2 regions of the Bradyrhizobium sp. 23 genome follow, and region 2 is predicted to be linked to the other one. Evidence: riboswitches for the same ligand, from Rfam matches in the RefSeq annotation. Region 2 holds a riboswitch; the other holds the start of a gene.
The links. A riboswitch is a leader RNA that binds a small molecule or an ion and turns the genes downstream of it on or off. The one in region 2 is predicted to bind cobalamin.
Positions count from the first base shown of each region.

Region 1: another riboswitch for cobalamin. It lies ahead of metE (5-methyltetrahydropteroyltriglutamate--homocysteine S-methyltransferase); the one in region 2 lies ahead of IVB32_RS36275 (energy-coupling factor ABC transporter permease).

Region 1 is NZ_JADPJF010000109.1:101,574-106,765, reverse strand. Features, by position in the region: gene metE (5-methyltetrahydropteroyltriglutamate--homocysteine S-methyltransferase) at 1-1,868, opposite strand, end outside; cobalamin riboswitch at 1,968-2,167, opposite strand; gene IVB32_RS28125 (hypothetical protein) at 2,539-2,709, shown strand; gene IVB32_RS28120 (4Fe-4S binding protein) at 3,270-3,473, opposite strand; gene IVB32_RS28115 (EAL domain-containing response regulator) at 4,093-5,192, opposite strand, start outside.
Region 2 is NZ_JADPJF010000148.1:606,975-612,166, reverse strand. Features, by position in the region: gene cobF (precorrin-6A synthase (deacetylating)) at 1-637, opposite strand, end outside; gene IVB32_RS36275 (energy-coupling factor ABC transporter permease) at 683-1,360, opposite strand; cobalamin riboswitch at 1,397-1,617, opposite strand; gene cobA (uroporphyrinogen-III C-methyltransferase) at 1,663-2,394, opposite strand; gene IVB32_RS36265 (cobyrinate a,c-diamide synthase) at 2,391-3,701, opposite strand; gene cobM (precorrin-4 C(11)-methyltransferase) at 3,701-4,483, opposite strand; gene IVB32_RS36255 (cobalamin biosynthesis protein) at 4,480-4,848, opposite strand; gene IVB32_RS36250 (bifunctional cobalt-precorrin-7 (C(5))-methyltransferase/cobalt-precorrin-6B (C(15))-methyltransferase) at 4,845-5,192, opposite strand, start outside.

The DNA.
Region 1 (5,192 bases), on a different contig from region 2:
CCCTCCCGCAACGCAGCCTCGTCGATCTGGATCATGGTCGCTCCAGCCGCCTCAAGGTCGATGACCTCATCTCGGATCGCGAGAGCGATCTGTCGGCATGTCTCGCGCCGCGAGATGTCGTCACGGACAAACGACCAGTTCAGGATCGTCACCGGTCCGGTCAGCATAGCCTTGACGGGTTTTTTGGTCAGAGACTGCGCATAGCGCCACCATTCGACGGTCATGGGCTTCGGCCGGGAGACATCTCCGAACAGGATAGGCGGACGAACGTACCGCGAGCCATAAGACTGAACCCAGCCATGCTTGGTGAAAGCGAAGCCCAACAGCTGCTCGGCAAAGTATTGAACCATGTCATTGCGCTCGAACTCACCGTGTACGAGCACGTCCAGGCCGATATCTTCCTGCCACTTCACGGTACGGGCTGTCTCCGCTTTCAGAAGCTGCTCGTACTGCGTGTCATTCAACGTTCCCCGCGCATGAGCCGCGCGCGCATTCCGGACATCGGCCGTTTGCGGGAAGGATCCGATGGTTGTCGTTGGAAACATCGGCAATGCGAACGCGACGCGCTGGACGTCGGCACGCTGGGTGAACGCACTGCGACGGCGAAGCATGCTATCGTCGATCGCGGCGATTCGTCCGGCGACATTCGCATTGTGGATCTCGGGCGATGTTTCGCGGGTGACGGCTGCCCCCTCCGAAAGCGCAAGTTCATCGGCCACCTCGGCAGCATGGCCGGCCAGCGCTTTGCCCAATATCGAAAGTTCCTTGATCTTCTGAACTGAGAACGCCAGCCATGTCTTCAGATTGGGATCGAGATCGGTCTCTAGCTCAATGTCGATCGGAACATGAAGCAGCGAGCAGGAAGGAGCAATCTGAACACGGTGCCTGCCCAATTTTTGGACCATAGGAGCAAGTTGGTCGAGCAGCGCCGGAAGATTGGAGCGCCACACGTTCCGACCATCAACGACGCCTAGTGAGACCACGAGATCTCTACGGGTTGTGGCGACAATTGCGTCCAACTGGTCAGGTGCCCGAACCAGATCCACATGAAGCCCGGCAACGGGCAAGGCCAAGGTTGTTTCAAGATTGTCGCCGATAGCCCCGAAATATGTGGCCAGCATTATTTTAAGGGCCGGCACAACCTTTGCGAAATGAGCATAGGCCCGGCGGACAGCCGCCCGCGATGCTTCGTCGACGTCCATCACCAGGCATGGCTCGTCCAGCTGAACCCATTCAGCACCGCGCGAGGATAGTTCGCGGAGAACATCGACATAGACTGGGAGGAGCCGATCGAGCAGCGACAGCGGATTGAATGCGGGATTTGCGCTTTTGCCGAGCTTCAGGAAAGTGACTGGGCCAACTAGGACGGGGCGCGTTTGGTAGCCGAGGCTTTTTGCCTCCTCATATTCCTCGATCGGCTTTCGAGAGGAATACTTAAAGATCTGATCCCGGTGAAATTCCGGCACCATGTAGTGGTAGTTGGTATCGAACCACTTCGTCATTTCCTGTGCGGCTACGCCAGGCCCGTGCTGAGCGTGACCACTGTCCTGAGCGCCACGCGCCATGGTGAAGTAGGTCTTGAGCGACACAGGACCTTCGGTCCAGCCATAGACGTCGGGAATGGCGCCGACCATTAGGCTGGTATCGAGCACATGGTCGTAAAACGAGAAGTCATTCGAAGGAATGACGGTCGCACCGCGGGATTTCTGCCGTGCCCAATTAGCGGCACGAAGTCCACTCCCCGCCTCGAGGAGCTCGGCTTCGCTGGAGTTTCCCGCCCAGTAGCTCTCGAGCGCGACTTTGAGTTCGCGTCGTGGGCCGATGCGTGACGTCCCCAGTGTGGCAACGGGAAGCGAAAGAAAAGACATAGCTCAGACCCCATGATTGGGGCAAAGGCCATGGCGGACGCATGCAGCGAATATCGCGTGAGCGACAGCTGCTTGGCGCACACCGGGACACCCCGCCCGTGGACGATATATTGTCGAGGCAGGTCTCCTGGCTCGCGGGTCGTCGCTGCTGTCCGGCCTTCCCGAAGCCGCATGGCTTCAGTGACTTCGTTGGACAGCGGCTCGCCGCTTACAGTTGCGGGGGCAGCGCCGGCATTGCACCGGCTTCCCTCTTAGCTCCGGATCAAACGAATCCGAAGACCACGACGACTGGCATTAGGCGCACGAGGATCGATCCGTCAACCTACTAAGTGTCGCCGCGATATTGCCCAAGCGATTGCGAGCTGTACCAGCTAGGGCACAACGGTCTTACTCCCGGCCTGGTAAAAACGCCTAGATCTGTGGAGCCTCCGCTTGTGAATGCGTCCGTCAACACCCGCTTGGCGTACTCGGATGAGCCAACGCGAGCAGAACGAACGCGGTGGGCGCTTCGACATCTGCGTGATCGCGACAATCCGGTCTTTTCCGTCAGCAGCTTCTCGAACTCGCCCGCGAGGACGTTTGCGATCATCCTCGGCCGGCATCCGCTTGATCACAGCGCCATGAGGCTTCTTAGGAATTGTCAAGGCCGGGTTGCTCCAGGATCAAACGGATGATCAGGCCGGACTGCCCGGACTGCCTGTGTTCGGCGGACCCCGCGACGAGCCGTGAGCTCGATCGCTCCGTGGCGTTGGTCAAGATGATCTCCTTCGGTGTGCCAAGCATTTACGTGCTGAGCGACTTTGGCCGCGCATTCGTTGTTTCCGTCGCCGCTGGCGAGTAGTGCAGCCTGGACGTTGGCCTGCGCGGCATCGCAGGAACAGTTCCGGACGTCAGGATGCGCGCTAACTTGCGAAACTGGAGTAAGCAGCGAGAGCGCGGGCGGCGGGGATCCTGTTACGACCCTAGCTCCATGCACTCGTGCATGGTGACCGTGGGCAAGCGGATGCCGAGCTTCTCGTACGTCTTCAGGATCTCCGGACCGATCTCGTCGCGCGTGGAGACCGTCTCTTCGGCTTCGAAGTGACCTAGCTTTAGATATCCTGCAAGCTGATCTTGGGATATTCGACGCCCGTCCACCTCGCCTCGGCTCGTCAGCCAACGACGATAAGCCTCAACGCGACGACCTGGAGCATCGAGGCGGCCTTGTCATTATTCGAAACAAATTTGACGGTCTCCTCTGACCGAGCCCTTCGAGCGTTTCTCGGAGTCGATCAGCGCCTTAAGCTCATAACGATGTTGATCGACCTCGATACGCCGCACGCGGACGGCGGCCTCCACAAGCTCGACATCTAGTCCTTCGTTCGCGAAATCGAGCGGTGAAGCCTTCTGGACGCGGGCTGGTTATGTTGTCTTAGACGGGACACAGGTGTCAGGCACCGGACAGACCACAGCGCATTGCGGCGTGTCGGAATGGCCCTCGCACTCCGTACACTTTTTTGCATCGATAACGTAAATGTCGCGCTTGAGGCTGATCGCCGCGTTGGGACACTCGAACTCACATGCCCCACAAACGGTACATTGCGAAGCGACGATCTTGTAAGCCATGCCTTCCGACTCCTTAGGCGAGCGATGCCATTGGCGATCCCTTTCAAATGCCGTGCCAAGGACAGGCGCGCTCAATGATGGGCAATTTGCCCAATGGTGCTGTGCGGGGTCTGAGACCATGTTGCATCTGCGACAGCATGGGCCGCTTCAATATCAAGCCGTGCGAGCCCTCGGGCCCCTACTCCGATAGCCAGTCGCGACTCGACTGCAGCGAGTTTCCGTCGGTTTGTCTGGCATGGCAGCGCGGGGCCAAGCGACGCTCGACGATTCCCGAAACCGGCAGCGCGAGTAAAAGCCGCGAGCCGACGCACGTCTACGCCGGATGTCGGCAAACCTCCGGTCACACGCCCTGACCGGAGATTTTGTCCAAGCCGCGCTCACGCCTGCAACGTTAACTCCGCGGATTGACTCGCTGGAGCCTTGCCAAAAGGGCTTTGTGCTACAATAACCTTCGGCATCGCTTCGGAGGGAAATGAAGTTCGGCCGGGAGGAGCGATACTGGGTTTGCAAAGTGACCGATTAAATTGCAGTCAGCCGCATGCCTGGTGCCGAGTAGGCATGCCGCGCGGGCCAGCGCTGGTACGCTTTGCCTGGCTGTGCTCAGTCACTCCTCATACAACTATTTTGGACGAAGTGGAACAGGGCTGAAAGATGAGTGTGCAAATTGCTTCAGCGGCATGGCCTTTCCGAACAGATGGCCCTGCGCAAGGTCGAAGCCGAGTTCGGTCACAGCGATCAGGTCGGCGTGGCTCTCCACGCCTGCGGCGACGGTGCGCACACTGTACTCTTTGGCTAGATCGACGATATGGCGGCACACCGTTCGCTTCAGGGGCCCATTTCCGCAACCGGCGACGTACTGCCGGTCCACTTTTAATTTCATGAACGGGAATTTTTCGAGCCCCATCAGCTGCGGCCAATTGGCGCCGATATTGTCGATTGCAAGGCCAATGTTGTGAAAGCGAACCTCACGCGCGACCTCGATCAGGAGATCTAGGTTCTGGATCGCTTCCTCGCTCTCGATTTCGATCGTCAAGCCGCCGAAAGCGGGGTGCGACGGCATGCGCTGACAGAGATCGCGTACCGCCTGCGGGTCAATCAGGAATGCTGCCGGGAGATTGATGGAGAGATCGGTCGAAGTTTGCTGCTCCAGAAGATACTTCCAATCCTTGATCGCGCGGTCGATCACGAACTGCGACAAGTCCCTAAAATGCGGATCGTGAGCCTCCGGGATGAAATACGCTGGTGGAACAACGCCCCAGGTCGGATGCCGCATTCGCACAAGCGCCTCGGCGCCGCGGCGGCTGAGGGTACACGGGTCAAAGTTCGGCTCATACCAGAGCTCAAGCCAGCCAGCGTGTAAGGCTTCTCCGACATGGACTGCGGGACGGGGCGCCGGCTCTCTGGGCAAGAGCATGGCGACCCGATCGCGCAGCGTCTCGGCTGCAAACGGCGTCCTCAGCGGCGGCAGCATATCAAGTCCATATTCGCCCCCGACCTGCTGCACTGCCGTCATGACGATCGACTCGCGGGCGCCGAACGCCAGCACTCTGCCTGCAAATTCTTCGCGTACGAGTATCTCGAGCAATCGTCCAGGCTCGATGCGATCCGAGCCAATGCCGAGCAGGATCAGATCAGGGAAGTCCGTGCAGAGTACGCGCGGCAGCTCGTCAGCAGTCCCGCATTCGCTGATCACAAACCCCATATCCTCTAGCACATCGC
Region 2 (5,192 bases):
CGATCTGATCGGGCATGCCGAGATAGGCCCCCCACCAGATGTGCAGGCCCGCCGGATCAAGCGACTGGAACGCCGTGCCGCCGTCGAGCATCACCACCACGGTATCGACACCTGCCGGCCAACCGCCATCGCGCAAGCGGCGTCCGGTCGAAACTAGAAAGGGCTCGCCGATGTCGTTGAGCGGCAACGCATGCGCCGCACACAGCGCCTGGATCGAGGTGATGCCGGGCACGACCTCGATCTTTGGCGAGGGATTGAGCCGCCGCGCAATGCGCAGCGAGGAATCATAAAGCGAGGGATCGCCCCAGATCAGCAGCGCGACCTTGCCCTCTCCTTCGAGATGATCCCCGATCGTCTGCGACCAGACGGCGGCCACGGCATCATGCCAATCGTCCACGCCCTTGCGATAGTCCGCTTCAGCGGCGTCCCGCACGGGCAGATCGAACTCGGCAATGCGGGTCGTGTCGCTGGTGAGCAGATCGGCGCAGATCGTCCGCCTGAGATCGGCGAGGTCGGACTTGGCCGTCCCCTTGCGGGGGATCAGGACGAGATCGGCCGCGTTGATGGCAGTAATCGCGGCACGCGTGAGCTGCTCGGGATCGCCGCAACCGATGCCTATCAGAGAGAGCGTGAGCATGGTGGCTGCGAAGGGCGGCCATCATGGCCGCCCGTTCGCTTGTCTCTAGGCCGCGCTGTGCAAACGCGGCGTGACGAGGCCGGGCGCGGTGACGCCGCGCAGCGACTTTGCCAGCGCGAGCACGCCGAGATCGGCGAGCGGCTCAATCACGATGACCAGCGCATAGGACGCCGCGAAGGTCGCGATGTTGGCGAGGTTGGTCGCGCCGAAGCCGGAGCCATAAATCGCCCAGAACGCCACCCAGGCGATGACGCCCGCCTGATAGGTCGTCGAAAGCGCCAGCGCCTGGCGGTACTTCAGATCGACATAGGCCGTGTTGCTCGAAATGATCCGCGTGGCGATCGCCTGGATTCCGAACAGCGGCACCAATAGCGTGGTGACGTTCATGCCATATTGCGGCAAGTCGGGCGGCTCGAAGAAGATGCCCTGGAACAGCAGGCCAAACGCGAGGCCGAAGGCCGCAGGCGCCGCGCCAAACAGCAGGAACAAGGTCGAGCCGAGGATGAAGTGCACTTCGGAGACGCCGACCGGGAAGTGCGGCAGGATCTCGAAGAAGATAAACACAAGTCCCGTGGTGGCGAGCGTCCGCGCCGCGAACGACGTGATGCCCTGCTCGCGCACGGTCTCAACCGCGAGCTTCAAGGCAACGCCGCCGACGGCAATGCCGGTTGCATAACTCAGCACGAGCTTGGCGTCCGAGACTAGTCCGGGTTCGATATGCATGGCTCAGATCCTTCTTGCCGTCACACCCGACGGCCTTGGCCTCAAAACATGCACGGCCGGTCTCCTGGCTCGCGGTTCACTGGGAGTCTCCGGCCTTCCCGGGCCTCGCGGCCCAGTGGCTGATCGAAGTCCCTCACCGCTTACAGTCGCGGGGGCGGCTGGGGTTTTGGGCGCCGCAACTGGGTCCGCCCATCCCCATTCCCGATTATGCTCCGGCGCTTTGCGCCGCATCGAGCACCATGCGTCTCCTGTGTGCCTCTTTCGCCGGCCGGGCGTCAAGGGGCGACGGGCGGACGAGGCGGTCATGACGGATAATTCCCCGCCAGCGCGCCGAACAGGATGACGGCCGCCGTGGAGGCCGCTCCGCCCCGCGCAAGCTGCTCTGCAAGTTCCGAAATGGTGGTGCGGACCAGCCGCTCATCGGGACGGCCGAGCGATTCGGCAAACAACGCCGGCGTGGTTGGGGCGAGCCCGTGCTCGATCAATTTGACGACCAACGCCGGAAACGTCCGCCGGCCCATATAGACCACGGTCGTCGCCTCCGGATCGGCCAGCGCCGCCCAATTGAGATCTGGCGGCAGCTCGCCGGTGACGTCCGCCCCGGTCACGAACTGCACGCGGCGCGAGGTGTGACGCCGGGTCAGCGGAATGCCGGCTTGCGCGGCGGCGACACAGGCCGAGGTGACGCCGGGAATGATCTCGTAGCCGATGCCCGCTTCACGCAGCGTCTCGAGCTCCTCCTCGAGCCGGCCAAAGATGCCGGCATCGCCCGACTTCAACCGGACCACGCGCGCGCCTGTCACGGCATAGTCGACCAGCAGGCGGTTGACATGGTGCTGCTTGGTCGAGGCCCGCCCTGCCCGCTTTCCCACCGCGACGAGATTGGCGCCGGGCCGGGCCAGATCGAGGATCGCGCCTGAAGCAAGATCGTCATAGAGCACAACGTCGGCCTCGCGCAGCCGCGCTGCACCCTTGAGCGTGAGCAGCTCGGGATCGCCGGGCCCGGCGGAGACAAAGGAGACAAAACCGCTCACCGGTCCTCCGCGATCAGATGGAAGAACGTGCCGGTGGCTTGTCCCCGCCGCGAGCCGGTCTCGGCAATGACCGCACCTGTCGCGTCGTGCACGACCGCCAGCGCCGTGTCGGGCTGCGCGACTATGGTCGAATAGTGGAATTCATGGCCACGCAGGCGTGCACCCGCCTGATGACCCGGCATCGGCGCGGCGAGCTCGGCCAGACGATAGCCCAGATGCATGCGGCGCTTGGCAAAGCTCGTCTCCAGGCCGAGCAGGCCCGTCATCTCGTGGCTGATGCCATCGGCGTCGGTCAAAGCGGTGCCCAGCACCATATAGCCCCCGCATTCGCCGTGCACCGGGCGCGTCTCGGCGAAGGCGCGCAATCCGCTGCGGAAGCGCGCATTGGCAGCGATCCTGCCGGCCTGCAGCTCGGGATAGCCGCCAGGCAGCCAGCACACATCGGCGACCGGATCAGGGGCTTCATCGGCGAGCGGCGAGAATGTCGAGATCTCCGCACCCGCCGCGCGCCACGCTTCCAGCATGTGCGGATAGACGAAGGAGAACGCGGCATCACGGGCAAGCGCAATGCGCTGGCCGGGCGGCGTCACGTTGACGCCGCTTGCGGCAGGTTGCGGCGACCAGGTGGCCGCCGAACGCAGCACCGCGTCGAGATCGACATGCTCGGCAACGAAGCGCGCGGCCTCGTCGATCAGCTTGCCGATTTCCGCCTGCTCCTCGGCCTGCACCAGTCCGAGATGCCGCTTCGGCAGGCTGATCTCGGCATGGCGCGGCAGCGCGCCGAATACGGCGATGCCGGCATCCAGCAGCGCGCGCCGCACGAGGGCTTCGTGGCGCGGGCTGGCAACGCGATTGAGCACGACGCCTGCAAGGCGCACACCGGGGCGGTAGTCGCGAAGGCCCGCCGCGATCGCGGCCGCCGTTTGTGCCTGTCCTGAGGGATCGATCACCAGCAGCACCGGCCAGTCCAGCATCTCCGCGATGTCGGCGGTCGCCCCGGTGCCGCAGACGCCACGCGCGGCGACGCCGTCGAACAGACCCATCGAGCCTTCGGCCAGCACGACATCGGCGTCAATGCCGCGACTGACGAGATGCGAGATTGTCCCGCGATCCATCGCCCAACTGTCGACATTGACCGAGGCGCGTCCCGTCGCGGCGGCATGAAACGCGGGATCGATGTAATCGGGGCCGCTCTTGAAGCACTGCACCCGCAATCCGCTGTTGCGCCAGGCGCGAGCAAGCGCCAGCGTCAGTGTGGTCTTGCCGACGCCGGAGGCCGGCGCGGAGATAACGAGCCCTGCCGCCATCACGACACCTCCGGAAAGCGCGGCTCGGCGCCGACCGGCCGATAGCGGCGGTCATAGTCGGCAGCATAGAGACGGCTCTCGGAAAAATCCGCCGAGCCCAGCGTCTTGCCGACCAGGATCAACGCGGTGCGCTCCATCTCGCCCCCGACCGCAGCGTCGAGTGTTGCGAGCGTGGCGCGGATGATGCGCTGCTCGGGCCAGCTCGCACGCCAGACGATCGCGACCGGGCAATCCGCGTCATAATGCGGCGTCAGCTCAGCGACGACCTTGTCGAGCAGATGAATCGACAGATGGATCGCGAGCACCGCGCCGGTGGCGGCGAAGGCGGCAAGCTTCTCGCCTTCGGGCATCGCGCTGGCGCGGCCCGGCGTGCGCGTCAGCACCACGGTCTGGGCAAGGCCGGGCAGCGTCAGCTCGGCCTCCAGCGCAGCCGCGGCGGCCGAGAAAGAGGGAACGCCGGGCGTGACCGTGTAGGGAATGTCGAGCGTGCGCAGGCGGCGGAGCTGTTCGCCCATCGCCGACCAGATCGAGAGATCACCGGAATGCAGCCGCGCAACGTCCTTGCCATCGGCATGGGCGGCGGCGATCTCCGCGACGATCTCATCGAGCGACAGCGGCGCGGTGTTGACGATCCGCGCCCCGGGCGGGCAATGCGCCAAGACGCCCTCGGGCACAAGTGAGCCAGCATAGAGGCAGACCGGACAGGCGGCGATGAGATCGCGGCCGCGCAACGTCAGCAAGTCAGGAGCGCCTGGCCCTGCCCCGATGAAATGCACCGTCATGCGCCGTCTCCTTCCGCGATCGCCGCGGTCGCGGTGCGATCCTGCGAGACCACCCGCGTCGCAATCAATCGCGCGCGAGGTCCGGCCGCTGCGAGCGCCGCCGCCTCGGCAACCGATCCCGTCCCGAACTTTTCCACGACGAGCTTTGACTGCGTCGGCGTGTCGATGCCAACAAGCATTTCGGCGGCAACCGCCTTGATCGGCAAGCCGCATTCGCGCGCGAGCTGCTTCAACACCTCCTCGTCGGCCTTATCGCTGACCGTCGCCACTGCTGCGAGGCCTTCGGGACCACCGGCCGCCAGAAGCGCCTCACGCAGCGAGGCCAGCGTGACGTCCCGCTTGAATCCGAGCCCGGCGACCTTCATCGGACCGCGCTCCATTGCACCACGGGCCGCACGGCCTCCCAGGACCGGTAGCGGCCGAGCGAAGCGGCATGCGCAATCTCGACCCGCATCAATTCGCCGCCCTGGCGCTGGTGCAGCTCACCGAGCAACGCTTCCGTCTCCAACGTTACTGAATGCGCGACCAGCCGCGTACCGGGCGAGAGCCGCGGCCAGATGGCGTCGAACATCGCGATGTCGAGACCGCCGCCGATGAACACGGCGTCAGGCCCGTCCAGCGTAGCAAGGGTTTCAGGCGCTTTTCCCGCGATGACTGTGATCCGATGTGCCAACCCGAACGCCGTCGCATTGCTGCGAATGTTCGCTGC